Regions from separate parts of the Faecalibacterium sp. 3 genome, predicted to be linked through region 1. Evidence: riboswitches for the same ligand, from Rfam matches in the RefSeq annotation. Region 1 holds a riboswitch; each other region holds the start of a gene.
The links. A riboswitch is a leader RNA that binds a small molecule or an ion and turns the genes downstream of it on or off. The one in region 1 is predicted to bind thiamine pyrophosphate.

Region 2: another riboswitch for thiamine pyrophosphate. It lies ahead of thiD (bifunctional hydroxymethylpyrimidine kinase/phosphomethylpyrimidine kinase); the one in region 1 lies ahead of thiW (energy coupling factor transporter S component ThiW).
Region 3: another riboswitch for thiamine pyrophosphate. It lies ahead of ACNSPV_RS08605 (energy-coupled thiamine transporter ThiT); the one in region 1 lies ahead of thiW (energy coupling factor transporter S component ThiW).

What each region holds. Positions count from the first base shown of each region.
Region 1 covers NZ_JBLWFN010000001.1:674,281-678,515, forward strand. Annotated here, with positions in the region: gene thiE (thiamine phosphate synthase) at 1-549, opposite strand, end outside; gene thiM (hydroxyethylthiazole kinase) at 536-1,357, opposite strand; gene thiW (energy coupling factor transporter S component ThiW) at 1,373-1,888, opposite strand; TPP riboswitch at 2,173-2,281, opposite strand; gene ACNSPV_RS03145 (GH36-type glycosyl hydrolase domain-containing protein) at 2,471-4,235, opposite strand, start outside.
Region 2 covers NZ_JBLWFN010000001.1:1,931,028-1,935,262, forward strand. Annotated here, with positions in the region: gene trpB (tryptophan synthase subunit beta) at 1-185, shown strand, start outside; gene trpA (tryptophan synthase subunit alpha) at 178-951, shown strand; gene ACNSPV_RS09155 (TENA/THI-4 family protein) at 1,370-2,047, opposite strand; gene thiD (bifunctional hydroxymethylpyrimidine kinase/phosphomethylpyrimidine kinase) at 2,040-2,840, opposite strand; TPP riboswitch at 2,903-3,005, opposite strand; gene ACNSPV_RS09165 (TIGR00730 family Rossman fold protein) at 3,103-3,639, shown strand; gene ACNSPV_RS09170 (D-isomer specific 2-hydroxyacid dehydrogenase family protein) at 3,682-4,235, opposite strand, start outside.
Region 3 covers NZ_JBLWFN010000001.1:1,813,666-1,817,900, reverse strand. Annotated here, with positions in the region: gene ACNSPV_RS08625 (sigma-E processing peptidase SpoIIGA) at 1-364, shown strand, start outside; gene sigK (RNA polymerase sporulation sigma factor SigK) at 398-1,111, shown strand; gene sigG (RNA polymerase sporulation sigma factor SigG) at 1,782-2,555, shown strand; gene ACNSPV_RS08610 (sporulation transcriptional regulator SpoIIID) at 2,602-2,850, opposite strand; TPP riboswitch at 2,958-3,057, shown strand; gene ACNSPV_RS08605 (energy-coupled thiamine transporter ThiT) at 3,140-3,769, shown strand; tRNA gene ACNSPV_RS08600 (tRNA-Ala) at 4,030-4,105, shown strand; gene ACNSPV_RS08595 (recombinase family protein) at 4,172-4,235, opposite strand, start outside.

The sequences.
Region 1 (4,235 bases):
ACCGTCCACGCCGGTGCCCTTGAGCTGCAGGATGTTCTCCTTGTGGATGCCGCCGATGGCCACCACCGGGATGTCCACGGCGTCACAGATGGCCTTCAGGGTCTCGTGGGGCAGAACGTCCACATCGGTCTTGGTATGAGTGGCAAAGGCCGCACCCACACCAAGGCAGTCTGCGCCGTGCTTCACAGCTTCCTGCGCTTCCTCCACGCTGTGGACGGAAACGCCGATCATCATTCCCTCGCCCACACGGGCGCGCACCTGCGCTGCGGCCATATCCTCCTGCCCCACATGCACGCCCTCGGCGTGGCAGCGGATGGCAATGTCCACGTTGTCGTTCACAAAGAACGGCACGCCGTAGCGCTGGCACAGAGCATGGATCTCCACAGCCTCTTTCAGAAAAGCTTCGTCGTCCAGCTCTTTTTCACGCAGCTGCACACAGGTGACACCGCCCTTCAGGGCGCTTTCCACCTGCTCATAGAGGGACTGTTTTCCCACCCATGCGCGGTCGGTGACGGCATACAGAAGCATGTTCTGCTTATCGCACTTCATAGTTTGCTCCTTCTTCCAGCTGTTCCGGGGTCATATTGTAAATGGCATCGATGATGTAGCTGCGGTAGGTGGCGTTGCCGTCCTGCGGGGTGAGCCGCTTGTGGGCGATCTCGCCTGCAAGGCCCATGGCGCACACTGCAGCTGCAGCAGCTTCCAGCGGATGGCCGGGGTTGGCGGTAACGAAAGCCGCCGTGAGGGCCGAGAGCTGGCATCCGGTGCCGGTGATGCTGCTCATCATGGGATTGCCGTTGCGGATGACATAGGCTTTTTGCGCATCGGCCACGATGTCGATGGCACCGGTGATGGCAATGACGGCACCGGTCTGAGCCGCAAACTTTTTGGCAAAGGCCACGGCAGAATCCAGATTTTCCTCAGTGACTTTATCAGCCACATCGGCATCCACGCCCTTGGTTGTGCCCGCGCCGGAGGCCAGCGTTTTGATCTCCGAGATATTACCGCGGATCACCGCGAACTTCACATCCCGGAGCAGGCGGTAGGCCGTATCGGTGCGCAGGCGGGATGCACCCGCACCCACCGGGTCCAGCACCACAGGATGGCCCAGCGCGTTAGCCTTTTTGCCCGCCAGCAGCATGCTGGTGATGGTGCGGCTGTTCAGGGTGCCGATGTTGATGTTCAGTCCGCCGCAGATGGTGGTGATGTCCTCCACCTCGGCAGCATCGTCAGCCATGATGGGCGAAGCACCGCAGGCCAGCACCATGTTGGCGCAGTCGTTCACGGTGACGTAGTTGGTAATGTTATGGATGAGCGGGCAGGTGCGGCGCAGGTTCTCGAATTCTGTTTTGAACATTCGGGTGCCCCTCCGTCAGGAAAGACTGTTCTGCATGGAGCGCAGTGCGCCGGAGCGCTGCAGGCTGTACACCAGCACGCCCGCAATGATGGAACCCACGGCAGTGGAGATGAGGAAAGGCACGATGTAGGCATAAAACGCGATATCACCGGCGCTCTTGCCCATGAGGAAGATGGCCACCGGGTAGGCGCACAGACCGCCCAGAATGCTGGTACCGAACACCTCGCCCACCATGGTGGCAAAGATGTTCTTCGTCTTAGCGTACACAAGGCCGCACAGCAAAGCACCGAACATGCTGCCGGGGAAGGCCATCAGGCTGCCCAGACCCAGCAGGTTGCGCAGCAGGGAGGCCACAAAGGCCACGCCCAGGCCCCACCACGGGCCAAGCAGCACGGCGCAGGTCACGTTGACCATGTGCTGGATGGGTGCGCATTTGCTGCCAAACATGGGGAAGCTGAACACGCTGCCCACCACGCACAAAGCACACAGCATACCGGCCAGCGCCAGCTTTTTCACAGAGATATTTTTCATAAGGCAAGGCTCCTTTCTCCTGCGGGAGCAGCAAAACCGTACAGCGCCCCCGCAAACAGCCCGTACCGGATGGCACAGGCAAGATCTACAAGCGGTCGAGACTTTCTGGTCTCCTCTCACGCCGGAACACGGCTTCCCATCGCTGACGATTCACGGCACTCAGGGCGCTCCCCCTCAGTCCGCTGCGGCACTCCCCCGCAGAAAGGTACAAGGCATCCTCCTCAAAACAGTAAAATAAGCTACAACAAAAAACAGGAGACCCCCTTCTGCGGGGCCTCCTGCAAAAAATCATATGGATGACTTCCTACGGCGGCATTATCCGCATCAGGTAAAAGGGTCGAAGTTCGGATACTTCCTCTCAGCCCGCTGTCACGAGCTCCCCTGTATTTGATTGTGACTGTATTCTACACCCTTTGCACCAAAATTGCAAGAGGGAGGGGAATGATCGTGAACGCAGAGCGCATTTTTGATCGTTATGCCGCCGGATAGTTCACGCCTTTACAGACCAAACCCGCCGTGCAGGGGTCTGCGCAGCGGATCTGGCTATGAGGAGATTATTATGAAAAAGCAGAGAAAGTCGGTTTAGCCCATGGTCACCCGCACCTGCACTGTAGTCCCGGCAGCAGCCAGCGGCAGCACATTGCCCGCAAGGGCTTTGCCGTCCACCGTGATGCTCTGCACACCGTGCTGCACGGCGGCGGTGTTGTCCACTGCAATGTGATACACTGCGCCCCGGTAGCGGCGGGTGACGGTGTAGCCGGTCAGGGTGTGGGGGATGCAGGGGTCTACCCGCAGGCCGTCCAGCGTGGGCTGGATGCCCAGAATGTACTGGCTCACATTGACGAAAGTCCATGCGGCCGTGCCGGTCAGCCAGCTGTTTTTCGCCTCGCCGAAGGTGGGTGCATCCCTGCCCGCCACCATCTGGCTGTAGACGTAGGGTTCGGTGCGGTGGATCTCGGAAATATCCTCGATGTAGGCCGGGCAGGTCTTGCGATACACCTCAAAGGCCCGGTCTCCATGGCCCAGCATGGTTTCGGCGCAGCTGATCCACGGATTGTTGTGGCAGAAGATGCCTGCGTTCTCCTTGTATCCCGGCGGATAGCTGGAAATTTCGCCCAGATTCAGCTGGTAGCTGGTGTAGGCGGGCTGGTGCAGCACCACGCCGTATGGGGTGTCCAGCCGCTCCTCCACGCTCCGGAGCGCCTGCGCGGCCTGCCCGGTCTCCCTGCCGATGCCTGCCATGACGCACATGCCCTGCGGCTCAATGAAGATCTGTCCCTCGGTGCATTCCCTGCTGCCCACAGGGTTGCCGAAAGCATCGTAGGCGCGCCGGAACCATGCGCCGTCCCAGCCTGCGGTCAGGGCCGCCTGCTCCACGGCGTCGATGCTCCGGCGGGCAGCTGCGGCCTCATCGGCAAGCTGCAGGCGGTCGCACAGCTCTGCATACTCGCGCCCGTACTTGACGAACATGCCCGCAATGAACACGCTCTCGGCCACCGGGCCCTCGCTGGGACCGGTGATCTGGAAGCTCTCGCCCGGGTGCTCCGAGAAGCAGTTCAGGTTCAGGCAGTCGTTCCAGTCCGCACGGCCAATGAGCGGCAGGCCGTGGGGGCCAAGATGGGTGCAGGTAAAGCGAAAGCTGCGGCGCAGGTGCTCCATAAGCGGCTGTGCCTTGCGCTCGTCGTTCTCAAAGGCCACCTGTTCTTCCAGAATGGGCCAGTCGCCTGTCTCCCGCAGATAGGCGGCGGTGGCAGCAATGAGCCACAGCGGGTCATCGTTGAAGCCGGTGCCCACATCCCGGTTGCCCTTTTTGGTCAGGGGCTGATACTGATGGTAGGCGCTGCCGTCCTCGAACTGGGTGGCGGCAATGTCCAGAATGCGCTCCCGCGCCCGGGCGGGGACGATGTGCACAAAGCCAAGCAGGTCCTGACAGCTGTCCCGGAAGCCCATGCCGCGGCCGGTGCCGCTCTCGTAGTAGCTGGCCGAGCGGCTCATGTTGAAGGTGACCATGCACTGGTACTGATGCCAGAGGTTCACCATGCGGTCCAGCTTTTCCTCGCCGGACTGCAGCCGGTAGCCGGACAGCAGGCTCTCCCAGTGGTCGGCCAGCGCGGCGCGGGCAGCATCCACCTGTGCATCGTCGGCGTAGCGGGCCATCATGGCGTGGGCGCGGGTCTTATTGATGACGCCGGGGGCGGTGAACTTTTCCTCCTGCGGGTTCTCGATGTAGCCCAGACCGAAGAGGATCTTCTTTTCCTCCCCGGGGGCAAGGGTGACATGGATGTGCAGCGCACCCACCGGTGCCCAGCCGTGGGCGATGCTGCCGCTGCAGTGTCCGGCACGGACG
Region 2 (4,235 bases), 1.3 Mb from region 1:
TTGAGTATCTGGCACGCACCGAGGGCATCATCCCGGCCATTGAATCGGCCCACGCCGTGGCCCATGCCATCCGGCTGGCACCCACTATGGACAAGGAACAGATCATCGTCATCACCATTTCTGGCCGCGGCGATAAGGACTGCGCCGCCATTGCCCGCTACAGAGGGGAGGATCTTCATGAGTAACATTGCAAAGGCCTTTGCCAACGGCAAGGCGTTCATTCCGTTCACCACCTGCGGCGACCCGGATCTGGAAACCACTGCCGCCGCCGTCCGCGCCATGGCGGCAAACGGCGCCGACCTCATCGAGCTGGGCATCCCGTTCTCGGACCCCACCGCCGAGGGCCCGGTCATTCAGGGGGCCAACATCCGCGCCCTGAAAGCGGGGACCACCACGGATAAGGTCTTTGACTTTGTCCGCGAGGTGCGGAAAGATGTTTCGATCCCCATGGTGTTCATGACCTATGCAAATGTCGTGTTCTCCTACGGCGCAGAGCGGTTCATCTCTACCTGCGCGGAGATCGGCATCGACGGGCTGATCCTGCCCGACCTGCCCTATGAGGAAAAAGAGGAGTTTGCGCCCATCTGCCATAAGTACGGTGTGGACCTGATCTCGATGATCGCTCCTACCTCTGAAAACCGCATTGCCATGATCGCCAAAGAAGCCGAGGGATTTTTGTATATCGTGTCCAGTCTGGGTGTCACCGGTACCCGCAGCGAGATCCGGACCGACCTTGCGTCCATCGTGAAGGTGGTGCGGGAAAACACCGCAGTGCCCTGTGCCATCGGCTTTGGCATCTCCACACCGGAGCAGGCGGCAAAGATGGCGGGCATCGCCGATGGTGCGATCGTGGGTTCCGCCGTCATCAAGCTGCTGGATCAGTACGGCAAGGATGCCCCGGAGCAGATCGGTGCCTATGTCAAGCGCATGAAGGATGCCGTAAGAGGGTAAGAATATTCATAGAATATAACTTTACCGTTTGCGAAGAGGAAATGACTGAGGGTCATTTCCTCTTCGCTTTTTGCTGTAAATTTTGGAGCTCAAAATGCATTGAACGGAACGGCCTTTCTCGTGAAAAAAGTGGTCTGGAAACAACTGCGGTTGTTTCCAGACCACAAATAAAATTATAAATTCCTCTGCTTATGCTCAGAGCGAAGCGGAGAGCATGCTTTCATAAGAAATGCCTCCTCTAATTTCTTAACACTTTCCCAGAAAAACAAAAAGCCCGCAGTGGTTTGCACCACGGACAACTTTTGCAAAAAATCACGAGAAGTCGGACTTTTAATGTCTGCCTGACTGCGCAAAAGAAAATGCACCCGGCTGCTGTGGTCCTGCCCACACGCCGGGTGCATTTTTATGCTCAGAATCATTACAGGTCGCTGCGGGGCAAAGCCGCCATGGCCCAGAAATCCAGCTCATACACAGAGCAGGCATGGAAGATCTCGCGGCAGCGGGCAAGACGCTCCGGGCTCAGGCCCTCACAGGTCTTTTCTGCAAATGCAGCCCAGTCGCGGCAGGCTTCCTCGTAGTCCCTGCCTGCATAGTCTGCCACCAGCGCACCATAGGGGGCATCCTGCACAGCGGGATGCTCTTTCAGCAGCTTCTGGAAGATCCAGCTGTAGCTCAGCATGCAGGGCAGGCAGGCCATCATGCACTCGGCTGCGCCCTCGCTTTTTCTGGCGGTGTCGATCATGTAGTCCACATAGGCGCGGTTCTCCGGCCGCAGCGGCAGGCTCTGGATGCCCTTATCGGTCAGCCCGAACTGCCTCAGGCAGCGCAGGCGTTCGGCGTCCTCACTCTCGTTTACGAAGGACAGCAGGGAATAGTAGGTGCGGATGGTCTGCATATCTGCCGCCTTGGTCATGCCCCATGCGAACACCTTGGCATATTCCCGCAGGTAAAGGCTGTCCTCTACAATGTAGCCCTTAAAGCAAGCTTCGTCCAGCGTGCCGTCCGCAAGTCTTTCCAGAAATTCCGAATGCAGGCACTGCTCCCACACGGGCAGACTTTCCTGTACCAGCTGCTGCACAAAAGACTGCTCACTCACCAACAAATTCTCCCTTCAGTGCAAACATGTGGTTCATGGGGCCGGAGCCATGGCCCAGATCCAGCATGGCAGAAAGACAGCCGGAAATATAGGCTTTTGCCCGCTCCACAGAAGCATCCAGATCATAGCCCTTTGCCAGATTGGATGCAATGGCGCTGGAAAGGGTGCAGCCGGTGCCGTGCGTATTGGGGTTGTCAATGCGTCTGCCCCGGAACCACTTGCCGCAGCCGTTCCGCCACAGCAGGTCGTCGGCGTCATTGATCTGGTGGCCGCCCTTGCACAGCACGGCGCAGTGATATTTTTCACTGATGCGCTGTGCGGCAGCTTCCATGCCTGCCGCGTCGGTGATCTTCATGCCGGAGAGGATCTCGGCCTCCGGGATATTGGGGGTGACGACCTCTGCCATGGGCAGCAGCTTTTCGGTCAGTGCCTGCACGGCGTCATCCCGCAGCAGCTTGGAACCGGAAGTGGCTACCATCACGGGATCCACCACGATGTGCTTTGCATCATAGCTGCGCAGCTTTTCGGCAATTACCCCGATCAGCTCAGCCGAGGACACCATGCCGATCTTGACGGCGTCCGGGTAGATGTCGGTGAAAATGGAGTCGATCTCCTGCGCCAGAAATTCCGGGGTGGCTTCAAAAATGCCGATAACACCGGTGGTGTTCTGGGCGGTCAGGGCGGTGATGGCGCTCATGGCATACACGCCGTTGGCGGTCATGGTCTTGATATCGGCCTGAATGCCGGCGCCGCCGCTGGAATCGCTGCCGGCAATGGTCAATGCGGTTTTCATAGCAATAACTTCCTTTGCATCAAAATGCGGAAATGCCCACAGGGAGACACTTCCGCATGCTGAAGCAGTGGTATCTCCCTACGTTGGCATTATCCAAATCAGGTCACAGGTCTGGGCAGACAGCCCACTCTCAGCCTGCTTTTGCAAGCTCCCTTTTCTGTGCACAAGCATACCACAGTGCAGCTTTATTTGCAAGTAGTGCCGGGCCTTGCAAAGCGTAGCGAACGTGGTAAAATGAGAAAAAACAAAAAGGGGAAACACCATGAACATTACAGTCTATCTTGGGGCAAATGAAGGCAGCGATCCGGCATTGGCAGCGGCTGTCCGGGAGCTGGGCAGCTGGATCGGCGCAAACGGGCATCACCTTGTATACGGTGGCTCCCGCAGCGGTCTGATGGGCCTGCTGGCGCAGAGCGCACTGGATGCGGGCGGCACCGTGACCGGTGTGGAGCCGCAGTTTTTTATTCAGCAGGAGCTGCAGCATGACGGCCTGACCGAATTGATCGTTACCAGAGATATGGCTGAGCGCAAGACGAAGATGATCGAGCTGGGGGATGCCTTTATCGCATTTCCCGGCGGCACAGGCACGCTGGAAGAAATTGCAGAAGTGATGTCCCGGGTCTCGCTGGGTCAGCTGGATGCGCCCTGCATCCTTTATGATCTGAACGGCTACTACGACAGCCTGAAAGCACTGCTGGACAAAATGATCGAGAAGGGCCTTTCCACGCCGCAGCGCCAGCAGGGCATCCGATTTGCAGCGAATCTGGAAGAGATCGCAACAATTTTGAATAAAGCCTAAAAGGGAACGCTTCTCACGGCCGGGAAGCGTTCCCTTTTTATATCATTCTCCCAGAGCAGTGCGGAGATTCGCAAGGACCTTCTGGCTCAGCAGCACAAAGGCCTGCTTGGTGCGCCCGGCGGAAACATTGGCGCAGTGTACGTTCTCGCGTTCAAAAAAGCCCTCGCTCACCGGGCCTGCAGCGGCGCGGGTATCGCAGAAGAAATGGGTGCCTGGCAGAGTGAGCCAATCTTCCAGTGCGGCCGAGTCAAAGCCCGGGCCGATGGAGGTGTTGAACAGCACCTTTCCCTCGCCCAGCTGCGCAAATTCGTCCTTGCCCAGCAGCAGGACATTTTTGTTCAGGCAGGTGAACACCACCTCGCTCTCGGTCAGCAGCTGTGCCAGCGGCTTGTAGGCCATGCCGGAGGCTTCGGCATCGGGCTTGCGGGTGCGGCTGTAATAGGCAATGTCGGCACCCATGAACTGCAGAGCATCGGCAATCATTTTGCCGGACACACCCAGCCCGACGATGCCGACCTTCAGCCCGGTGATCTCCACCGGCTCGTCCCGCAGCATGGGCATTCCAAAACCGTGCAGGATGCCGATGAGCTCGTGCA
Region 3 (4,235 bases), 1.1 Mb from region 1:
CGCCCTGCCGGTGCAGGCGCTGTGCGACACCGGCTTTTCGGTGCAGGACCCGCTGAGCGGGCGGGCCGTGGTGCTGCTGCATTACCCCTCTGTGCGCGACGGCCTGCCGCAGGCGCTACGGGCCTTTCTGGACAGCTACTTTGCCTGCGGCACGGCACCGCCGCCGGAGCTGGGGGTGCGGCTGGTGCCCTGCACCACCATTGCCGGGCACTGTGTGCTGCCTGCGGTCCCAGCCAAAGCCCTGCGCGTGGGCAGCCGCCGGGTACAGGGTTTTCTGGCTGCATTCTGCCGCCCGGAAACGCCCCCGGAGCACTGGACCGCGCTGCTTGGCAGTGAGCTGGCCGGGCAGCTGGGCATCCGCTGACGCTTATATTATAGATGTACAGGAGGAGATCTCATGTTCCATGGTATTTCTGCATTCCGGCTGTTCTGGCAGCGGCTTCTTGCACGGCTGCGATATTGCGGCGGTGCCCATTATCTGGCGGGCGCGCCCAGTCTGCCGCCGCCCCTGACCCCGGAGCAGGAAAAAGCCCTGCTGGCCCGCATGGCAGAGGGAGACGCCTGCGCCCGGGACGACCTGATCACCCACAACCTGCGGCTGGTGGTATACCTTGCCAAAAAGTACGAAAACAGCGGGGTCCCCGCCGAGGATATGATCAGCATTGGCACCATCGGGCTCATCAAGGCCGTGAACACCTTCACCCCGGAGCGCAGCATCAAGCTGGCCACCTACGCCAGCCGCTGCATCGGCAACGAGATCCTGATGTACTTACGCAAAAGCTCCAACCGCCGACAGGAGGCCAGCATCGACGAGCCGCTCAACGTGGACGGCGACGGCAACGAGCTGCTGCTCTCGGACATTCTTGGCAGCGACGAGGATCAGATCAGCCAGCGGCTGGAACAGGACGCCGAGCGTGCCATTCTGCGCCGTGCCGTGGACAGCCTGTCCCCACGGGAGCGGCAGATCATGGAGCTGCGCTTTGGCCTTGCCGACGGCGTGGAGCGCACCCAGAAGGAAGCCGCCGACGCCCTTGGCATCAGCCAGAGCTATATCTCCCGGCTGGAAAAGCGGATCATCCATACATTAAAGGCCCAGCTGGAAAGCGAATGAAGTGGAAAAACGCGAACTGCCGCCCGCCGGGCTTGACAATCCGCGCTGATTCGCATATAATAAAACTACAAAAGGCGCTGGCCCTGCAAACGGCTAGTTCCTTACCGGATTAGTCAAGAAAAGATGACCGCTCGGATTGGGACTCGAGGCGGTCATTTTTTCTTTTTGTCATCACTGTGAGAAACAGTCCATGTAATTTCAAACGTAACGTAGATCGCTCCGCCGAGAAGCGTGAGCAGAAGCACGACCTGTTCAAACGTCATGGTGCATCCCCCCTTTCCGCCCTTGGGCATCCGGGGAGAACGAGATTTTCAAGAAAAAATCGTCTTTAGCCGGCACCCAAGTACCGGTAAGGAGCAGCTGCAACGGAGCCGACCGCCGCCTATGGCGGAAACAGGGAGGCGAGGTTGGGGCCGCGGCCAGCAAGACGCGAGTGCCGCTCAAGACACGAAGCGGATGCTGGGTGCCGCAACCCGTTCTGCTTTTGTGGGCACAGCGCCTGATGGCGGCGTTGCCGCCGCAAATACAGCATATCATAGATCCGCACAAAAAACAATATTTTGCCGCGCTTTCCTGCCAAACGGGAAAGCGCACAGTTTTTTCCACGCATACGATGCCGCTGCACATCCCATACTCCCGGTGAGAACAAAAACAGACCGGGGGCGTTTGGATGTACAACAAAGTGGAGCTGTGCGGCATGAACACGGCCCAGCTGCCTGTGCTGACCGAGGCCGAAAAGCGGGAGCTTCTGGCCCGGGTGCGCACCGGCGATGCCGCCGCGCGGGAGCGGATGGTGGAGGGCAATCTGCGGCTGGTGCTCAGCGTGGTGCAGCGGTTCGCCCAGCGCGGCGAAAATCTGGACGACCTGTTTCAGGTGGGGTGCATCGGGCTCATCAAAGCCATCGATCATTTCGACCCCGCCCAGCCGGTGCGCTTCTCCACCTACGGCGTGCCCATGATCATTGGCGAGATCCGGCGCTTTCTGCGGGATAACAACGCCCTGCGGGTGAGCCGCAGCCTGCGGGATACCGCTTACCGGGCCATGCAGAGCCGCGAGACGCTGGAAAAGCAGCTTGGCCGCGAGCCGACCATGGACGAGATCGCGCAGAGTGCCGGGCTCACCCGCCGGGAAGTAACGGCGGCGCTGGAATCGGTGGTGGAGCCCATCAGTCTGGATGAGCCGGTGTACACCGACGGCGGCGATGCCATGTACGTGATCGATCAGGTGCGGGACCCGGATGGCGAGGACAGCTGGATCAGCGGGCTGCAGTTTCGCCAGACGGTGGCCGGGCTGACCCCGCGGGAGAAAAAGATCATGGAGCTGCGCTACCTGCAGGGCAAGACCCAGATGGAGGTGGCGCAGGAGATCGGCATCAGTCAGGCACAGGTCAGTCGGTTGGAAAAGGGCGCACTGAGCCAGTTCCACCCCCAGAACCAGCAGTAAAACAGGCGGCACGCTTCCGGAATAAAAACGGAAAGCGCGCCGTCTCTCATTTGCGGCTGTATTTGCGCCGGGTAGCTGCGCCGCCGCGCAGATGCCGCTCGGCTTTGTTGCGGGCCAGCACAGCCCGCACCTGCCGGAACAGCTCCGGCTGCAGCGTCCGCAGCCGCACGGCCACGTCCTTGTGCACCGTGGATTTGCTGCACCCGAACACCGCAGCCGCCGCCCGCACGGTGGTGCGATGGGCCGCAATGTACTCGCCCAGCTGTATTGCTCTCTGCTCAGGGTCTCCCTTCATGCCCGGATCCCTCCTGCTGTATTATGGTACAGCCTATGCGCCTGACGGGGCAGATATGTGCCGCCGGGGCTTGACTTCTGCACCAGATGCGCTATACTTTTATACGGACATAAAAACAGGGGTGCCGAAAGGCTGAGATCCGCATTGTGCGGAGTACCCTTTTACCAGACCGGACAATGCCGGCGTGGGAGTTTGCAGAACTGTCCGTTCTTTCACAAACCCCGTGCGCCTGCTGAAAAGCGGGCGTATTTTGTTTTTGTGTACTATCGTTCTGAGAAGAGGAATCCTTATGACCAAAACCTATTCCAAGACCCGCATTCTGGTGGAGGGTGCACTGATAATCGCGCTGTCCACCGTTTTGAGCATGATCCAGATCCCGCTCATGCCCCACGGCGGTTCCATCACCCTGTTCAGCATGGTGCCCATTCTGGTAATGAGCTACCGCCACGGCGCAAAGTGGGGCGTCATGACCGCTTTCGTCAACAGCCTGATCCAGCTTGTGCAGGGCCTTGGCAATCTGGCATACTGCCAGACCCTCACGGCGCAGGTGGGCTGCGTGCTGCTGGACTACCTTCTGGCTTTCACGGTACTGGGCTTCGCCTGCCTGATCGCAAAGCCTTTCCGCAGCCGTACCGTGGGTGTCGGTGTCAGTGCCTTTGTGGTGTGCCTGCTGCGCTTCCTGTGCAGCTTTCTGTCCGGTTACATCGTCTGGAAGGACTACGACTACGCTTTCAGCTGGATGACTGAGATCGGCTTCCCCGGGATCTCCAGCATGAGCGTGGACGGTCTGTGCTGGCTGTACAGCGCCTTGTACAACGCCACTTACATGCTGCCCGAAGCCATCCTGACCACCGTCCTTGTGGTGATCCTGATCCGTGTCGCACCCCAGATCTTCGACCGGCAGAACGCAAGAGCGTAAGTTTTTTCGCAGTCATTTTTCCCGCCGGGAAGGGCATTCCCCCGGCGGGAATTTTTTTGCGAAAAATCCAGAAAAGCTGTTGACAATCCGGCAAAGCGCTGGTATAATTACTCCTGTCGTCAGGCACGGCACGAACATCTGGGGGATTAGCTCAGCTGGGAGCCCAAGCAGTGTGCTCACGCACCCCCACAACTGAACTTCATAAAGCATTTCTTGTTTGAGCATCTCTTTTCCAGAGGCTTCCACTTCTGGAAAATTATGGGGGATTAGCTCAGCTGGGAGAGCGCTTGCATGGCATGCAAGAGGTCACCGGTTCGATCCCGGTATTCTCCACCATTGGCTCAAATGAGAGTTACAGACACCGTTGATTTCAAATCGAAGTCAACGGTGTTTTTGTGTTTGTCAGCAAGCAAGTTCATCGCTATTCTCCAAATACTGTGCAAGATCAAAGTTGAAGTCCACATGG